4 regions of the Sphingobacterium sp. GQ94 genome follow, and region 4 is predicted to be linked to each of the others. Evidence: riboswitches for the same ligand, from Rfam matches in the RefSeq annotation. Region 4 holds a riboswitch; each other region holds the start of a gene.
What was found. Region 4 has a riboswitch for S-adenosylmethionine ahead of AC6CHH_RS08230 (O-acetylhomoserine aminocarboxypropyltransferase/cysteine synthase family protein). Riboswitches for the same ligand answer to the same signal wherever they lie in the genome.
Positions count from the first base shown of each region.

Region 1: it holds a riboswitch for S-adenosylmethionine, as region 4 does, so the genes downstream of both, metE (5-methyltetrahydropteroyltriglutamate--homocysteine S-methyltransferase) here and AC6CHH_RS08230 (O-acetylhomoserine aminocarboxypropyltransferase/cysteine synthase family protein) in region 4, are expected to answer to the same signal.
Region 2: it holds a riboswitch for S-adenosylmethionine, as region 4 does, so the genes downstream of both, AC6CHH_RS12355 (methylenetetrahydrofolate reductase) here and AC6CHH_RS08230 (O-acetylhomoserine aminocarboxypropyltransferase/cysteine synthase family protein) in region 4, are expected to answer to the same signal.
Region 3: it holds a riboswitch for S-adenosylmethionine, as region 4 does, so the genes downstream of both, AC6CHH_RS13550 (5-oxoprolinase) here and AC6CHH_RS08230 (O-acetylhomoserine aminocarboxypropyltransferase/cysteine synthase family protein) in region 4, are expected to answer to the same signal.

Region 1 is NZ_JCAXEC010000005.1:25,117-29,824, reverse strand. Features, by position in the region: gene AC6CHH_RS06415 (sensor histidine kinase) at 1-371, shown strand, start outside; gene AC6CHH_RS06410 (response regulator transcription factor) at 390-1,079, shown strand; SAM riboswitch class I at 1,260-1,358, shown strand; gene metE (5-methyltetrahydropteroyltriglutamate--homocysteine S-methyltransferase) at 1,429-3,738, shown strand; gene AC6CHH_RS06400 (DUF4833 domain-containing protein) at 3,974-4,495, shown strand; gene AC6CHH_RS06395 (alpha-hydroxy acid oxidase) at 4,580-4,708, shown strand, end outside.
Region 2 is NZ_JCAXEC010000013.1:62,592-67,299, reverse strand. Features, by position in the region: gene AC6CHH_RS12360 (SusC/RagA family TonB-linked outer membrane protein) at 1-95, opposite strand, end outside; gene AC6CHH_RS12355 (methylenetetrahydrofolate reductase) at 793-1,749, opposite strand; SAM riboswitch class I at 1,797-1,895, opposite strand; gene rimM (ribosome maturation factor RimM) at 2,004-2,534, opposite strand; gene AC6CHH_RS12345 (30S ribosomal protein S16) at 2,658-3,191, opposite strand; gene AC6CHH_RS12340 (UvrD-helicase domain-containing protein) at 3,457-4,708, shown strand, end outside.
Region 3 is NZ_JCAXEC010000016.1:20,206-24,913, forward strand. Features, by position in the region: gene AC6CHH_RS13540 (penicillin-binding protein 1A) at 1-1,149, opposite strand, end outside; gene rpoN (RNA polymerase factor sigma-54) at 1,404-2,867, shown strand; SAM-I-IV-variant riboswitch at 2,901-2,996, shown strand; gene AC6CHH_RS13550 (5-oxoprolinase) at 3,057-3,317, shown strand; gene AC6CHH_RS13555 (DUF2891 domain-containing protein) at 3,321-4,433, opposite strand; gene AC6CHH_RS13560 (DUF937 domain-containing protein) at 4,518-4,708, shown strand, end outside.
Region 4 is NZ_JCAXEC010000007.1:6,073-10,780, reverse strand. Features, by position in the region: gene AC6CHH_RS08240 (homoserine dehydrogenase) at 1-684, opposite strand, end outside; gene AC6CHH_RS08235 (homoserine O-acetyltransferase family protein) at 686-1,744, opposite strand; gene AC6CHH_RS08230 (O-acetylhomoserine aminocarboxypropyltransferase/cysteine synthase family protein) at 1,797-3,104, opposite strand; SAM riboswitch class I at 3,346-3,459, opposite strand; gene AC6CHH_RS08225 (hypothetical protein) at 3,635-4,063, opposite strand; gene dapA (4-hydroxy-tetrahydrodipicolinate synthase) at 4,124-4,708, opposite strand, start outside.

The DNA of each region.
Region 1 (4,708 bases), on a different contig from region 4:
ACTTAGTCGTAGGAGATGAACTGCATTTGTCAAATGTTTTATATAATTTGGTAGATAATGCCATTAAATATAGCAAGGATAAACCTGAAATTACGGTAAAGTCTTTCAACAGAGATAAAAACGTTATCATCACGGTTACGGATAAGGGAATCGGAATGACAAAAGATCAATCAGAAAAAATATTTGACCAATTCTACCGTATACCTACCGGCAATATACACAATGTAAAAGGGTTTGGGCTGGGGCTAAGCTATGTGTATGATATTATAAAAAGATTAAACGGGAAGATATCGGTCAGAAGTGAAAAAGATAAAGGCACGCAATTTGAAGTAGTTCTCCCGTTAAAAAACGCATCGCGGGAAGTTGCTTAAATTTTAGATAAAAAAAATATGAATCAAAAAATATTATTAGCAGAAGATGACCCGAATTTGGGGGAATTGCTTAAAGATTATCTTGAATTAAAAGGGAAGTTTGATGTCGTATTATGCGCCGACGGTCAACTAGCGATGGATGCTTTTAGAAAAGATGAATTTGATCTTTGCATCTTGGATGTCATGATGCCAAAAAAGGACGGTTTTTCTTTAGGTAAAGATATTCGAAAAATAAATCAAACAGTACCTATCATCTATGCAACTGCAAAAGGAATGATGGAAGATAAGACGCAAGCTTTTGAGTTAGGTGGTGATGACTACATTACAAAACCATTCCGCGTTGAGGAGTTGTTATTGAGAATTCACGCACTATTGAAGCGAGCAGCTAAGGATAAGGAAGAAGAAATATTAGACAAATTTGAAATTGGAGATTACTTTTTTGACTACACAAGTCAAATCATTTCTTTTAAAGGCCAGCAACAAAAGCTCTCCACAAAGGAAGCTGAGCTGATGAGGTTATTGTGTATCAAAAAAAATGATGTGTTAACGCGTGAAGAAGCATTGATCAAAATATGGCATGATGATAATTATTTCACGGGACGGAGCATGGACGTTTTTCTTAGTAAATTGAGAAAATACCTAAAAGAAGATCCTAATGTAGAAATTGTAAATGTACATGGAAAAGGGTACAAACTGCTTGTTAGCTAAAGCTCCAATATCTATAAAAATAGATTGTAAAATAAATCGACGAATAGACTCTATCAAAAACAGAGTCTATTTGTTGTTAAAGGCACTTTTTAAAAGAAAGATCAACTCCATCATTCTTTATGATTATACAATTCCAATCTTTTTTTTGGGAATTAAAGATCTAATTCATACCTTAGCCTCCGCTTATAGAGAAAGGCAGAGGGACTAGACCCGATGAAGCCTTAGCAACCTGTCACTTGACAAGGTGCTACATTCTACCTGAAAAGGGAAAGATAAGCTGGCCTCATAATTCTTTGGGAGCCTTCTCTTAGCAAACGATTTTAGTATAATTAATTTAGTATAATACTTTATGTTATTAACAAACAATTTAGGTTACCCACGCGTGGGCGCATTCCGCGAATTGAAAAAAGCTAATGAGGCCTATTGGGCTAAGAAAATCAGCGCGGAAGAATTATTGCAAGCTGGACTAAAAATCCGTGAAAGCAACTGGAAGACTCAAAAAGATGCCGGCATCGATTTGATCCCTTCCAATGATTTCTCATTTTATGATCAAGTTTTAGACTTATCATTAACTGTTGGGGCTATTCCATCACGTTATCATTCATTATTAAACAAAATCGACCGTCAGTATAATTTAGATTTATATTTTGCGATGGCTCGTGGTTTCCAAGAAGGTGGTGTTGATGTCACTGCTATGGAAATGACAAAATGGTTTGACACCAATTACCATTACCTGGTTCCTGAATTTGTAAAAAACCAAGAATTCAAATTAACTTCTGAAAAATTCTTAAGTGAATACAACGAAGCAAAGAAACTTGGCATTGAAACTAAACCTGTTTTTATTGGTCCAATTTCTTACTTATTATTAGGAAAAGAAAAAGAAACAGATTTTAATCGTATCGATTTAATCGATAATTTATTGCCTGTTTACCAAGAAATCCTTACCAAATTAGCTCAAGCAGGGGCAAAATATGTTCAAATCGATGAACCATTCTTAGCATTGGACATTGATGATCAGACACGTGCACTTTACGTAAATGTATATGAAAAATTAAGTAAAGCTGCTAATGGTGTAAAATTAATTGTTGCTACTTATTTCGAGGCATTACGTGACAATGAAGATATTGCTGTTAACCTTCCTGTACATGCGTTGCACTTAGATCTAGTTCGTGGTGAAAATCAGCTCGACACCATATTAACCAAAATTCCTGCAAACCTTACCTTATCATTAGGCGTTGTTGAAGGACGTAATATTTGGAAAAACGATTACGAAAATTCATTAAAGAAAATTAATCAAGCGATTCAAGCATTAGGAAAAGACCGTGTTTGGGTAGCTCCTTCATCTTCTTTATTACATGTTCCGTTTGATTTAGATAATGAGAAAAATGAAGAATCTTTACCAACAGAGGTAAAAAATTGGTTAGCATTCGCTAAACAAAAATTGGCCGAAGTAAAAGACTTGGCAATCCTAGCTGAGGGGGAAGTTGATTCAGACACTCAAAACCGGTACCAAGCCAACAAAGAAGCTGCTCAAAGTCGCCGAACTTCACCATTGATTCATAAACCAGAGGTTAAGAATCGCGTTAGCAACATCACTGATGAGGATGCAAAACGTACATCAATCTTTAACGATCGTAAAGCAGCGCAGCAAGCAAAATTTGGTTTACCAGCTTATGCAACGACAACTATCGGATCTTTCCCTCAAACCAAGGATGTGCGTAAATGGAGAGCGGATTTGAAAAAAGGCGCAATCACACAAGAGCAATACGATAAAGAAATTTCTGAGGAAACGGAAAGAACTATTCGTTTACAAGAATCACTAGATATCGATGTATTGGTACACGGTGAATTCGAACGAAATGATATGGTCGAATATTTTGGTGAACAATTGGCAGGTTATGCCTTCACTCAAAATGGATGGGTACAATCCTACGGTTCTCGTTGTGTGAAACCTCCAATTATTTTCGGAGATGTTTACAGACCTCAAGACATGACTGTACGTTGGTCATCATATGCACAATCTTTAACAAATCGTCCTGTAAAAGGAATGTTAACTGGTCCAGTTACTATTCTACAGTGGTCATTTGTCCGTAATGATCAGCCTCGTTCAACAACGACTTACCAAATCGCTCTAGCAATTTTAGATGAAGTTCAAGCGCTAGAAAAAGCGGGTATTAAAATTATTCAGATTGACGAACCAGCAATTCGAGAAGGCCTTCCTTTACGTAAAGCTGATCAACAAGCTTATTTAGATTGGGCAGTACGTTCTTTCCGCGTATCTTCATCCAATGTAGAAGACGATACTCAGATTCACACACACATGTGTTATTCTGAATTCAATGATATTATTCAAGACATTGCCGCGATGGATGCAGACGTGATCACAATTGAAACGTCTCGTTCTCAGATGGAGTTATTGGATGCTTTTGCAGACTTTAAATATCCAAATGATATTGGTCCTGGTGTTTATGATATTCACTCACCACGCGTTCCTAGTACAGAGGAGATGGTAGATTTGCTTCGCAAAGCTAAAGCTGTAGTTCCTGCTGAACAATTATGGGTTAATCCAGACTGTGGATTAAAAACCCGTGCTTGGCCAGAAACGAAGGCTGCTTTAGAATCTATGGTGGAGGCTGCCAAAATTTTAAGAGCTGAGTAAAACACCAAAAACACTTTATTTAAACAGTCCGTACGTAAAAAGTCGGACTGTTTTTTTTTAAATTTTTCATAAAATGGTATATAGAATGTATTAGGTTGAGCAAGAAGGATCAGATAACGACTAGGTTTCTCAATATTTTTAGATGGCAACCTTTGCCCTAACGATTAAGATGGAAAACTTTATTTTTGATTCACTTATCCTTAATCCAAATTCAGTATCTTAACAGAAAAAAACGATGAGAAGGTTAACCATTAACATCTTTCTGTTCCTCGTATACGGCATGGCCTTCTCTCAGGATAATTATCCTGAGCCAAAGGGCGTAAATGATCTAATGTTTTATATCCAACACAACCGGTCAACAAATACCTATGTCTATACCCTTAATTTGGATACGAAAAAAGAGTTAAATCGAAAAACACCTATCCTAGTCTTTAGACAACTTTTTGAAAATGATGGTGAAATTCTATCGCTCACAAATATTCAGAAAAGATATGCTTATGGTATCAAATCTGAAGAATTGGAAAACAATAGTTTTGAGTTAAAGATTATATCTCTACCTGAGCAAAAACTGTATTTACATATTCCAAAAAATGGAAGCCCATACATTATTACCTCTGTAAATGGTGTTAAATTAAGATTAGAAAGGATATTTCTCAAATTAAAAGAAGGAACATGGGGATTGGGTACAAAGGTCGAATACATCCTATTTTATGGAAAATCTAATAATAAATACGCAATTCAAAAATTGATATTGTAATTTTTAAAACCATATGGTACAGGACAGTATAACCATTTATATTGTCGAAATTTATAAAAAATAGGCCAATAAGAAATTAAACCAATGAACAAAAAAATAAGCTTCTCTTACAACTCCAATTTTCCTTCAGTTGCTGATTTAAAAAAACGTGCCAAATGGCGAATTCCAAAGTTTGCCTTTGATTACCTGCAGGGTGGATGTAATGAGGAACTG
Region 2 (4,708 bases), on a different contig from region 4:
GCAGTAACCTTTCCACTCACTTGCCGACTTTGTGCAAACGACTGTCCAATCAGACAGGTTAGCACAAAAATAATACTGAGTAATTTTTGTTTCATTTGTATAATTGTTTAGTAATAGTTTGTATTTTCTGATGATTTATAAATGCACTGTGAATTCACGAATTGGCGGACACCTTTATCTTTTCATTCTTGCTTTTTCTCTTGGAGAAAAATAAAAAACAAGGCACTTTCGGAGAGTTATATATAATCATAACAACATAATTCCTTAGAGTTAAATCCTTGACACATAACAGAATAATCTAGGTATCCTATAGGATTATTCTGGTTATTATCATTTTTACCGCAAACTATACGTTCACAATATACTATGCAAGCATAGGATTATACAACATTAACATTTTTTAACAACCCTTGCAATAAAAAATTATTTTTTAACTTTTATCACCGCTAATGTTACAAATAAACGGGTGCAATTAATCATATTGTAACAATAATTTAAAATGTAAGTCCTAGATTTGCCGCATTTTTCATAGATACATTGAAGGGCTTTATTTAAGATAATGCGTAAAAAAATAAACAATTACTCGGAAAGGGGCTTGGCAATTATTAGGAAACAAGTTCCATTTTAGTTAACCGATTTTGGCTGTTAATAACGCTTGACAGGTCATTTTTTTACAAAATAAACCAATAGGAAAAAAAAAGTTATTGTAAGCGTATTAAGAAATAAATTTAATTAAAAAAAGGCAAGATATGTATCTTGCCTTTTCGTTAGTTGGTCTAGCAGAACGCTTAATTAAACCAATTTTTGTACAATTTTCTTGGTCGGTCCAGGATTACTCATGGTGTAAAAATGTAAAACAGGAGCGCCAAATTCGATCAATTCCTTGCATTGATTCACAAGCCATTCTTCCCCTACCTGACGTACATCCGCATTCGTCTTACAGCCAGCGACGGCATCACTTAAATCTTCCGGAATGTCCAGATGAAATATGCGGGGCAGAGTAATAAGTTGATTTTTAGAGGTAAGCGGTTTCAAACCAGGAATAATAGGTACATGAATATCGTTCTCACGGCATTTATTCACAAACTCTTTATATTTTTCCACATTAAAAAACATCTGAGTAACGATAAACTCCGCGCCCATTTCTACTTTTTTCTTAAGCCACTTAAAGTCAGTATTGAAGTTTGGAGCTTCAAAATGTTTCTCGGGATAGCCAGCGACACCAATACAAAAATTCGTTTTTTCAGATATGGTGATATCTTCGTGCAAATACTGTCCTTTATTCATATCAACAACCTGCTCCAGAAGTTCGGTTGCGTAAGCATGGCCACCCTGAGTGGGGATAAAATCCGCATCGCCTTTTCGAGCGTCTCCTCGAAGAACCAATACATTATCAATTCCTAAAAAGTTTAAGTCAATCAACGCATTTTCAGTCTCTTCCTTCGTAAAACCTCCACAAATTAAATGAGGAACCGCATCCACCTTATATTTACTCATAATCGCTGCGCAAATAGCTACCGTTCCCGGACGTTTGCGATAGGATACTCGTTCCAATAAACCGCTGGCATGTTGTTTATAGAGGTAATCCTCCCGATGATAGGTCACATCAATAAATGGTGGATTAAATTCCATTAACTCATCCATGGATTGGAAAATACTTTGAATTCCTTGCCCTTTAGCCGGTGGTAATAATTCAAAAGAATACAAGGTTTTTCCCTTTGCGTTTTTAATGTGATCTACAATTTTCATAAAACAAGATTAGGCCTTAGAGAAAACACAGTGGATACCGGTTTTTAAGCTTATCTTTCCCATACGGGGTAGAATGTAGCACCTTGAACTGGGTCAGGTTGCTAAGGCTTCAGCGGGTCTATTCCCTCTGCCTTTCTCTATAAGCGAGGGCTAATATCGTTAAACTAAGCTTAAACTCAAAATGAATTAATAAAAAAGGTAAAGATTGCCTCAAAAACAGTGTTCTAAAGGCCAAAAACAGCTTGCAAAAAATACTAATCGATAGTTAAATACACATCAATTAATCCCTCAGGCAATGTTAATACAATGATTTTTTCCTCAGGATCAATCCCGAGGATTAAATCCTCATTTAACGGAAAAAGAACCTGTTGGTCATTGATCATAACTGTAGCGATGAACTGCTGAGGCATTTCTTGAACAGCTATGATTTCCCCAAGTTCTCCTTTTTTTTCATCTAGGGCCGTATACCCAACCAAATCCGTGTAGCGAAAATCATCCGGGTCCCGCTCAGGCATTTTATCATTGGGCAGATATACTTTCTTTCGAACCAAACTCTGAGCTTTATCGATATGGTCAACATCCTCAAAGTTTACATATGCTGTACTGTTATTGTGCAGCTTTAGCTGTTCAACAAAATAAGGAACCAACTTCTTATTCACTTCAAGGAATACAACATCAAAATCTAAAGCAGCGTAATCTTCAAATTCAAAAAAGAGCTGAAGTTCTCCCTTAAGTCCTCGTGTTTTACTGATGTATCCTATGTAAAAACTTTGTTCTGTAGTCATCTTTATTACTTAATTAACAAAAATAATCAATTCAATCCACACAGCTCCTACCGACATGCAAAGAAATAAAAAAGCCGATTCATTTAACTGAACCGGCCATTTTGAATACTTTATGAAAGAAGATTATCCTTCAGTTTCTTCAGTGTTTTCAGTTGCCTGATCTGCAGGTGCTTCCTCAGCTACCTCTTCTTCTGCAACTGGAGCATTTTTCGCTGCAATAGCTGCTCCTCTGTCTTCTTTTTTCTTAGCCTCAGCTGCTAGTGCAGCTTTTTTTAGCTCATCGTTAGATTTTGCTAAGCCAGATTTTTTACCTTCGATTTCAGATTCTTTACCCTGAACCCAAGTTGCAAAAAGCTCTTCAGATTTAGCGTCATCAAAAGCTCCTTTTTTCACACCACCTTGTAAATGTTTTTTGTATAAAACACCTTTGTAAGAAAGGATAGCGCGAGCTGTGTCAGTAGGTTGTGCACCCTTGTTCATCCAATCTAATGCTTTATCAAAATCCAAAACGATAGTCGCTGGATTCGTATTTGGATTGTAAGATCCAATACGCTCGATAAATTTACCATCACGTGGAGCACGTGCATCTGCTACTACTACGTGGTAAAAAGGTTTCCCTTTTTTACCATGTCTCTGCAATCTAATTTTAGTTGCCATGTTTTTTTATTGTTTATGTATTCAACATATCCCCCGAGCCTCGTGCAAGAGGGGACGCAAAGATACAAAGTATTCTGATAATTAAAAAGTTAATTAAAAAAATGAGGTTCTGAAGCCCTTGAGCCCGGTCTTACCCTCAACCTGGCGAGGATAAAAACATATCCTAACCTGTACGAATTCCTAAAAATCAATCGTTTCATAATTAATTTTAGAATTGAAATCTTAATAACGATATTACATTTTAATTTAATTTCCCCACACCAGTATGCAGAAAATTGCTCCTTTAAAGATCGTAAAGGCATCAGCCGGCTCAGGTAAAACGTTCAATTTGACGGTCCATTATCTATCTTTAATACTGGTAAAACCAGGAAATTACAAGGAAATCTTGGCCGTTACTTTCACCAATAAGGCAACAGCTGAAATGAAAGAGCGCATCCTTTCAGTACTTCATGGCTTGGCAATAGGTGATCTGAACCGAAAAATAAACGACTATCGAGAAATACTTTTGCAACAATTTCCAAACTGGAATGCCCAAGAGATTCAAGAAAAAGCCTACAAAGTCTACCAACGAATTTTACACGATTATAGCCATTTTTCAATCAGCACCATCGATGGCTTCTCACAAAAAGTAATTCGGAGCTTTACTTATGAATTGAATCTAGAATCTGGATACACCATCGAGATGAATACCAATAAAGTCAAACGTGAGCTGACGGTTATGCTTAATCAGCTCCTGGATGAACGACCTGAATTATTGGATTGGATCATACAATACGCCGAACAAAAAATTGAGAATAACGAAAACTGGAACTACCGCCAAGAATTAATTAATCTAGCTGGCTTGATTTTTTCTGAGAATTTCCAAGAATTCGACAGCCATCTTATGGCAAAGAATACTGATCAATTATTTACTTTATTAAATAAGGAAATCACTGAAAAATCCAATAGTTTCATCCAAGCTTTGAGCTTGGCCATAGAGGCCTTTCAAGAATGTTGTCAACCTTTAAATCTCGACCAGGCAGGCTTAAAAGGAAAATCAACAAATAAACTCCTCACCAGCAGTATAAAGAAATTCAATGTCAAAAAACTTAGTTTATCCGATATACAAAAGGATATCTTCGATCGGTTTGGTGAAATTGTAGAAAACCAGGAAATATTCAGCGATAAAAATGGAGATATCAGATTAGATATCTTTCAACATTTAAAACCATCTCTGATGACGATCGGCGCGCTGCAAGAATATTTCTCTAGCTATATCGCCTACCAAGCCGTTGATTCCAACCTTTACTTTCTCCGATTATTGAAAGAGATGAGTGACCTGCTGAGTGTTTGGCGAAAAGAGAACTCCTCTCAGCTCATTTCAGATGCGCAAATTCTTTTAAACAAATTAGGTTTAGATGAGCATGGCGATCCCACTTTCATTTGGGAGAGAATTGGCAACCGTTATAACTATTTTTTATTTGATGAATTTCAAGACACCTCTAAGGTTCAGTGGAAAAACTACAGCCCTTTATTGT
Region 3 (4,708 bases), on a different contig from region 4:
AAATACAGACATTGTTTTTTTCTTCCGAAGTTCTTCAAAAACTGCGGTTTCATCATTGAATTTTTTCATTAATGAACTAAAGATTGGCAATTGCCTGGCATGATCTTCCAAAAAATTTGGAATTACATTACCTTCATTATCTCTCCAGGGTAATTCACCTTCCCAAGAACGTTCAAGTCTGCCTTGAAGATCTTTCATTTTTAGGGCAACCTTTTCTTCTGCAATTTTTTGCATTCTAGAATCTATCGTTGTATAGATCTTAAGTCCACTAGTGTAAATATCTATTTGATTCTCCTCAGACCACTCTTCCAACCATTTCTCAACAGCGGTACGTAAGTATGAATCATTTGAACTTCTAATATCTTGATTGTTTAAATTCAAGGCCAAAGGCTTCTTGCTCCAGCTTAACATTTCTGCTCTTTCAATATAGCCCTCCTTTTGCATTTGACTTAGTACTACGTTACGTCTTTGCAAAGAATTTTTAGGATTTCGAATTGGACTAAAAAGAGTCGTTCCTTTGAGCATCCCTATAAGCACTGCAGCCTCACTAATATTTAAATCATCAGGCGATTTATCAAAATAACGTCTGGATGCTGATTTTATGCCGTACGCGTTATTACTAAAGGAAACCGTATTAAGATACATAGTTAATATCTCCTGTTTAGTGTATTTATTCTCTAACTTGAAAGCAGTCATCCATTCCTTGTATTTGGTAACCACCAATCCCAAACCCGGAATCCTGCCAAGGAATCCTTGAGAGTCTTTGTAGCGTGTACGGTAAAGGTTTTTAGCTAATTGCTGGGTAATTGTGCTGCCTCCCCTTTCACTCCCACCAATGGTCGAAATAATTCCTGAAAATAAACCAATAACGTCAACTCCTTGATGCTTAAAAAAGCGGACATCTTCGGTCGCAATTAATGCATTAATGAGATTTGGAGAAATACTATCATAAGAAACAGGATCTCGATCTTCCTTAAAATACTTTCCAATCAATACCGAATCAGCTGTATAAAGTTCGGATGAAATATTAAGTTCTGGCAACAAAATCTCTCCCCTAGTTGGTGAGGAACCAAATAGACCCAGAAAATTAATTTGGACCGCACAAGTGAATAAAACAATGAAATATATAACTATCAGTGATATACGCAAAAATTTGTTTCGGACACGTTTAAACATGCAGTAAATATGAAGAAAACTTTGGTAAAAACTATATCGAATCAAGCAAAAATCATACTGGAATTAAAAATTAACGAATTTTAACAATTGTCACTTATCGTTCTTTTTACCATTGGCTATCAAGCATCCGCCCTATCAAAAACTGTACCCAAATCGACTATTATATCCCAAAAACTTATTTTAATTAAATAATAATCGTTATTTTTACCTAACTTATTATAGGGAATATGTTAAAACAAACACTACAACAGAAATTATTACAAAAACTTTCACCTCAACAAATACAGTTCATAAAACTGCTACAGGTTCCAACTGTATCCTTAGATACTCGTATTAAAGAGGAGCTTGAAGAAAACCCTGCCCTTGAAGACGGAAGTTTAACCAACATGAATGATCCTGTTGAAGAATACCCAGACAAAGATCCGGACGAGGACTTCGGATCAGAGGATACTAGTTTCGATGAAGAGTTTAGTGTAGATGAATATATTCAAGAAGACGATTTCCGTGATTACGGGGGGAGTTACGATCACGATGATGAAGACAATAAAAAAGAAATTCCAATTGCAATTCAAGACTCCTTTTTTGAGAATCTCCAGAATCAATTAGATTTACTGGCCTTGAGCGATAAAGACTTTCTTATTGGACAGCAAATTATTGGATCCCTGGATGATGATGGCTATTTGCGACGTCCAATTCCTTCACTAATTGACGATCTCGCTTTTTCTCAAAATGCGATTGTTGATGAAAAAGAAGTCGTAGATATGTTAAAAGTCATTCAAGAGTTTGACCCTGCAGGAATTGGAGCCAGAAATCTGCAAGAATGTTTGACTATCCAATTAAAAAAGAAAGATCAAGAGAATTTGATTATTCAGAAGGCGATGGTAGTTGTCGTAAATTATTTGGACGAGTTCACGAAAAAACATTATGACAAGATCGAAAAACAGCTTGGAGTCTCCTCTGAGGAGCTAAAGGAAATTGTCAATGAAATTTTAAAGTTAAACCCAAAACCAGGGGATTCAGGAGCAACTGCAGGAAAACAATTACATATCATTCCTGATTTCCATATCAGCAATAATGACAGCGTTCTTCATCTAACTTTAAATGGGCGGAATGCACCCGAATTAAGAGTTTCTAGATCTTATCAAGAAATGTTCGAGCATTATGAAAAAACGGAAAAAAACGACAAAAAAATGCGTGAGGCCGTTCAATTTGTCAAACAAAAACTTGATTCAGCAAAATGGTTTATTGACGCAATCAAACAACGCCAGCAAACACTTTTAAAAACCATGAATGCAATAATGGAGTATCAATACGATTATTTCCTTACCGGAGATGACAGAATGTTAAGACCTATGATACTTAAAGATATTGCAGACAAAATCGAGATGGACATTTCCACCGTATCTAGGGTTGCTAATTCAAAATATGTACAAACAGAATTTGGGACTTTTTTGCTAAAGTCTTTTTTCTCTGAAGCAATTCAAACCGAATCAGGAGAAGAGGTATCTAATAAAGAGGTAAAGAAAATATTAGAAGAATGCATTAACAATGAAGATAAAAGGAAACCCCTAGCAGATGAAAAACTGACTGATATTCTAAAAGAAAAGGGCTACTCCATCGCAAGAAGAACCGTAGCAAAATATAGGGAAGCTATGAATATTCCGGTAGCGAGGTTGCGAAAAGAATTGTAAAATTTGGATTTTTAATTTTAATCTACTAGTTTTGTAGAGTATTCAGAATTGCTTAAGAGCAATACCAACCGAGTGACGTCACCGCGGTGGTAAATCAATACGGGTCTCATACCAAAATAAAACGTTTTTATACGGTTAAATCACCCCAATCTGAGTGCAATAATGATTAAACACTTAAACATTCATTGTATGTCAAACAAAAATCATCTACAACAACATTTACTTGAGAAATTCCTTAAGTATTCCAATAATGAGCTCGTTATCTTAAACAATGAACTCGTTAATTCAAATTGGGGTTCAAATAAATCAATATTTCGGACAGCATTGATTAGTACACTCTCTAAACGCGGTGTAGATCTTTCGGCAATTTTATCAACCGAAGATGGATTCACCCAGATTCATCAGGTTCCTGTAAAGCTTGAGGAAAATAAGCTCATTCCTTTATGTTAATACTTAACGATAATTTGCCTCATTAACAGACAAAGCATATAGCGAGAAGGTGCCTAACCAGTGAGTTCCCATGTAATCATCTTGTTGATTCAGGTTCCCTATAGAATATTTAAAATGTGCATTAGCAATGTTTTTTAAATGGTCTAAAGCAGGGTCAATTGAGGATATACCCCAAAGACAAGCAGATCGACTATAATTTAAACCATCTAGGTGAACCAATTTACCATCTGCCCTATCTTTCACTATCGCCGGATCCAATGTAAAATTTTCATCAAAAAGATTCGGCATAAATCCTTTTAACCAAACCATATAATCAGACTTGTTCATAATCCTACTCATCAATAAGGCCTCCTCTAAGCAAGGGGATAAAAAATCATATCCGCTTGGTTCATAAGCCAAATTGCAATTACTATCCGCTTCAAAAAACCGCAGGGAATTTTCGTGAATAGCGTCAATGAATGATTGGTCAGCTACCTGGTTTGCATAATCCAATGAGAGTGTCAGACTAAATGCAGTATTATCATGCTGACCAGACCTAATGGGGTAAACCAGTTTAGGAAGGTATTCTTTATAACGTTCTACGAGTAGATTAACCAATGGCTGCAATGTTGCCTCCCATCGTTTTGCATCTTGGTCTTCCCATACATGAAGCTCTTGTTGCAATTTAAATAACCAAGCCCAGCCATAGGTTCTCTCAAAGCCTAAGTTGTTCTTATCTTCAAAAAAAGCCTGTTCAATAGCAACATTTTCGCTTGTGATATGCTCATTTAATATCGCTCTAACTTTTCCGTCTATGTCAAGCTCAGGAAATTGTTTCATGAGTTTTATGATTGACCAGTAACCGTGAACAGAAGAATGCCAATCAAAACAGCCATAAAACAATGGTCTAAGATCTTTTGGTCTCTTTAAGTCATCACTACTCCCTAAAACCTGGCCTAATTTATTTGGGTATTCTATTTCCAAACAGTGCGTTGGAAGTGCAAAAATTTGTTTAGCCAATGTTGAAGTCAATACAATGTTCTCTTTAACAAAGTTTTCTTGTTTTATTTTTTTTTGACCACAGGAAATGAAAAGTAGGACAAAAAACATACATGAAGAATAACTAATTTTAATCATCCGAATAAATTTGGCAATGTATTTGAACTAATATGGATATTAGAATTAGTAAAAATAGTATTTAAAACATAAATAAACCAAATCATGAATTTCACCGATTTAATTTCAGGTAGCGTTGGCTCACAGGCTGCCGATGGCATATCACAAAAACTAGGAGTAGATAAAAATCAAACTCAATGGGTTATGTCTGCCGCCATCCCCTTGATGATGTCTGCAATCAATTACAATGCTCAAAATAAACCTGAAAAAGCCGAGGGGCTACAACAGGCATTATC
Region 4 (4,708 bases):
CCTGATATCTGCGAGCCCCAATGTATCAATTCCAAGGTTTAATACTTTATCAGGATCAACATATATTCCATATGCATGTGATGCAACGATCGTTAATTTATATTTCGGATCGTACCCTTCAACATCTAGTGTCGGATCCGTCTCTGCAAAACCTAATTCTTGGGCTTTGCTTAGAGCCTCTCCATAGGATTGATTTTCATTGAATATTTTAGAAAGAATATAATTTGATGAACCATTAAAGATTCCACTTATGGAATGTAATAATTCATTGTCATAATATTCTTCTAAATTTCTGATTATTGGGATACTTCCACAAACTGCACCTTCATAAAGTAAAGAAGTTCCATATTTATTTTGTATTTCAGTTAATTCTTCCAAATGAGAAGCGATCATTTTTTTATTTGCAGAAACAACATTTTTACCAGTACTTAGCGCTTTTTTGGTAATCTCAAAAGCGGCATCTGCATCATCAATAAGTTCTACAACAGTATTGATTTCCGGATCTTCTAAGATTATATTTGGATCAGTTGTAAAGAGATCCTCGTTTAAAGTTCTCTTTTTATCTGGGTTTTTAATTACGAATTTTTTAATTTCTAGATTTAGGTTTTTTGTTTTAATGATATCGTATAATCCTTGACCCACCACTCCAAAACCAAACATACCGATAGTAAGTTTTTTACTCATTTTAATTTGTTAATTTTAATTGATTCTCCGCCCTGTCTTTATGTTTATTTAAAAAATCTCCAATCACCTTCGTTAATGTTTTAGTCTCTATCAAGAAACCATCATGACCAAAGAAGGAATGAAGTTCATAGTATTCCGCATTAGGTATGTTTTTAGCAATGAATTCTTGTTCTTCAGGGGGGAACAGAATGTCAGATGGGATACCTATAACCAATACATTGATGTCATTTATAGATTTCAAAACTTCTTCAACTGGTCCTCTAGCTCTCCCTAAATGGTGGCTGTCCATTGCTTTTGTCAAATACCAATAACTAAAGGCATTAAATCTTTTTACTAATTTTTCTCCTTGATAAGATTGATAAGATGATGCTTTATACAAATCTGTTTTTTCATGATCTGATTCTACTTGAGTAGTAGCATAAGCATTATACGTACGGTAGGATAGTAAAGCCATGCTTCTAGCTGCCTTAAGTCCATTTTTTCCTGCATCATCTCTATTCTCGTAAAAACTTGAATCAGCAGTCAACGCCAATCGTTGACTTTCATTAAACGCGATACCCCAAGGGGAAAAATATGCATTTGTACCAATTGCTATTAAGTTGTGAATTTTAATGCTTTTTGACACAGACCACTCTAGGGCTTGCTGGCCTCCCAAAGATCCGCCAATTATAGTGTTGATTTCAGAAATGTTTAAATGTTTGGCTAGCAATTGATGTCCATTTACGATATCACGGATTGTGAATTGAGGAAAATCCAAATAATATGGTTTCCCTGTTAATGGATTAATTGAAAGCGGGTTAGTTGTTCCATAATGTGAACCTAGAACATTTGCACAAATAATAAAAAAATCTTTTTCATTAAAAAGTTCATTGGGTCCAAATAAGCCTGGCCACCAATCAAAAACGTCAGAATTTGCAGTAAGGGCATGGCAAACCCATATGATGTTGGATTTGTCCTCATTAAGTTTGCCATAGGTATGATAAGCTATTTGAAGCTTTGGTAATTTCTTTCCACTCTCCAGCTGGAATTCTTGACCATATTCGAATATTTTCAAACTCATTCTTTATTATTTTTCCTTCATTCTAAAATAAAATAAGAGGGATATGTGTCGCTTATTTTATTTTTTCGAAAGCCTGTTCTAAGTCAGCTTTAATATCGTCAATATGTTCAATGCCCACGGATAATCTTAATTGCCCAGGGATAACTCCGGCTTTCTTTTGGTTTTCTTCACTCAATTGTTGGTGAGTTGTAGCAGCGGGGTGTATGATTAAAGTTTTTGAATCACCCACATTCGCCAAATGGCTAATTAATTCCAAAGAATCGATAAATTCATTTGCTTTGTTTACACCTCCCTTGATTGTGAACGACAAAACTGCACCATATCCATTTTTTAGATATTTCTGCGCGTTTTGATGACAAGGGTGATTTTTTAAACCTGGATAACTTACATGTTCAACTTGTGCGTGTGAATCTAGCCATTGGGCGATTTCTAAAGTGTTATCAACATGTCTTTGAACACGGAGTGATAAAGTTTCTAAACCTTGTACCAATAAAAAAGAATTAAATGGAGATAGGGCAGGACCAAAATCTCTTAAACCCTCCACTCGGGCACGAATAGCAAATTGAATGTTCCCAAATGGGCCATTTACTCCGAAAACATCAGAAAATACTAAACCATGATAACCCTCAGATGGTTCGGAGAATTGTTTAAATTTTCCATTACCCCAGTTATAATTCCCTCCATCAATAATTACCCCACCAATACTAGTGCCATGTCCACCTATCCATTTGGTCGCAGATTCCACGACAACATTAGCGCCATGTTCCAATGGTTTAAACAAATATCCGCCAGCTCCAAAAGTATTATCGACAATTAAAGGAAGGTCATGTTTTTTGGCCACTGCTGCAATACGTTCAAAATCTGGAATTTGGTAACTTGGATTACCTATTGTCTCGGCATAAATCGCTTTTGTGTTTTCATCAATTAATTCCTCAATCTTATCCACCTCTAGATCACCGGCAAATCGTGCTTCGATTCCTAACCGTTTGAAAGAGACTTTAAATTGATTATACGAACCTCCGTATAGATTCGCGCTCGTGATAAAGTTATCTCCTGATTCTAGTATATTGGTTATTGCTAGAAATTGAGCAGCTTGACCTGAAGCTACAGCTACAGCAGCAACACCACCTTCTAACGCTGCAATACGTTTCTCGAAAACATCCGTAGTAGGATTCATTATTCGAGTGTAGATGTTTCCGAATTCTTTTAAAGCAAACAAATTTGCTCCGTGCTCCGCATTTTCAAATACAAATGATGTGGTTTGATATATAGGTAAGGCTCTGGAACCAGTTGCCGGATCTACTACCTGGCCAGCGTGAACTTGTAATGTTTCGAATTTTAGATTTTTATTATCAGCCATTTTTTTAGATTTTTAAATTATAAATTATGTAATTACCCTTTCATTTTTCTTTTATTGATTGTCATAAAAACTGTACGTCTTACGTTCATTTTTTTATTATAAATAAGCAGTACAATAATGACTAATGCATTAACTGAAAAATTTCAGTGCAGAAAATTAAGATACGATTTGTAATGTTGTTAGGTTTCCCAACAATACATGATAAATTAGAGCTTGCAAAATTTGATGTCATAGTCTATTTCATTTATATGCTCCTTAGCAATATTGCTTTGGACAGGATTTGGCACCTTTTCAATCCATATTGAAGGTTGCCAGTGGGTCATAGAGCCAGTCTCTCGCCACTTCTTTATAAATCAAGACCACTCAATGAGGAGGTTTTGATTAGTGCACTATTCTCATAGCACGTTGCAAATATAATGTTAGGATTTTATATTTGCAATTTTTTTTGAATATTCAAAGTCAAAAAAAACTTTTGATTTTAAATTATTTTAAAACTTTGAATATATAAGGTGTACAAATTGTTTTCTTATCTAAAAGGAAGTTGTTTTTTCCTCTCTCATTTGAATAATCTTATCGACAACATATCTGGTATTTCCTCTCCAAGGAAGAACTCCATGATATTCTTTATAATGTAAGTCAAATATTTTACCACTATTTAATTCCAATATGTGAAAAACGGAATCATTTTGGATTGAAAATTCAAATTCATTGCTAGAGAGGCCTGTGCCACTTTTTGGGCTTCTAATGCCTTCTTGAATCAATTTACCTTCAAAGGTTTTAAATAAATTACCTTTTTTAACAGCATAATTTAAGACTCCTGATTTTACACCCTCACCAAAAACAAAATAGTAATTGAAATACACAAATCCTGCAAAGGCCAAGAATACAATCAACAATAGCCAACTGATAACTTTTTTGAATACTGATCGATTTGAGGATGAAAGTTTTGATGTTTCCATGATTTTTGGATTAATAATTTTCAAGTACTTAAACAAATAAGATACCTAAAAATATAAAAATTATCCTAACAACAATATTTCTTTTTCTATTTCTAATTTTGTTTTCGCGGAAATTTGAACCAAAGGTAGTCGAACAAAATCTTGACCAAAACCTTTTTGTTGTAAAATGTATTTTACGCCACATGGATTTCCATCAACGAAACATAGTTCCGTTATCCTTAATAATTCGGAATGAATTATTCTCGCTTCAACAAAATTACCCTCAAGGCATAGGTGTGTTAATGTAGAAATCTTGTTTGGATATGCATTTCCAATAACAGAAATAATACCTACAGCTCCTAATGCAATCATTGGTAAAGTGACAGGGTCATCTCCAGAAATTAGTAAAAAGTCTTTGGGCTTTTTACTAAGGATTTCACTGAATTGAGCAAAACTGCCTGATGCTTCTTTAATACCGACAATATTTTTAAAGTCATTTGCCAATCTTAATGTTGTTTCCGCCGAGATATTGCTTCCTGTGCGAGATGGTACATTATATAGAATGATTGGAAGTTTTGATACCTCAGCGATCGCTTTATAATGCTGGTAAATTCCTTCTTGGGAGGGTTTGTTGTAATATGGAGAAACAGATAAAATTGCAATATA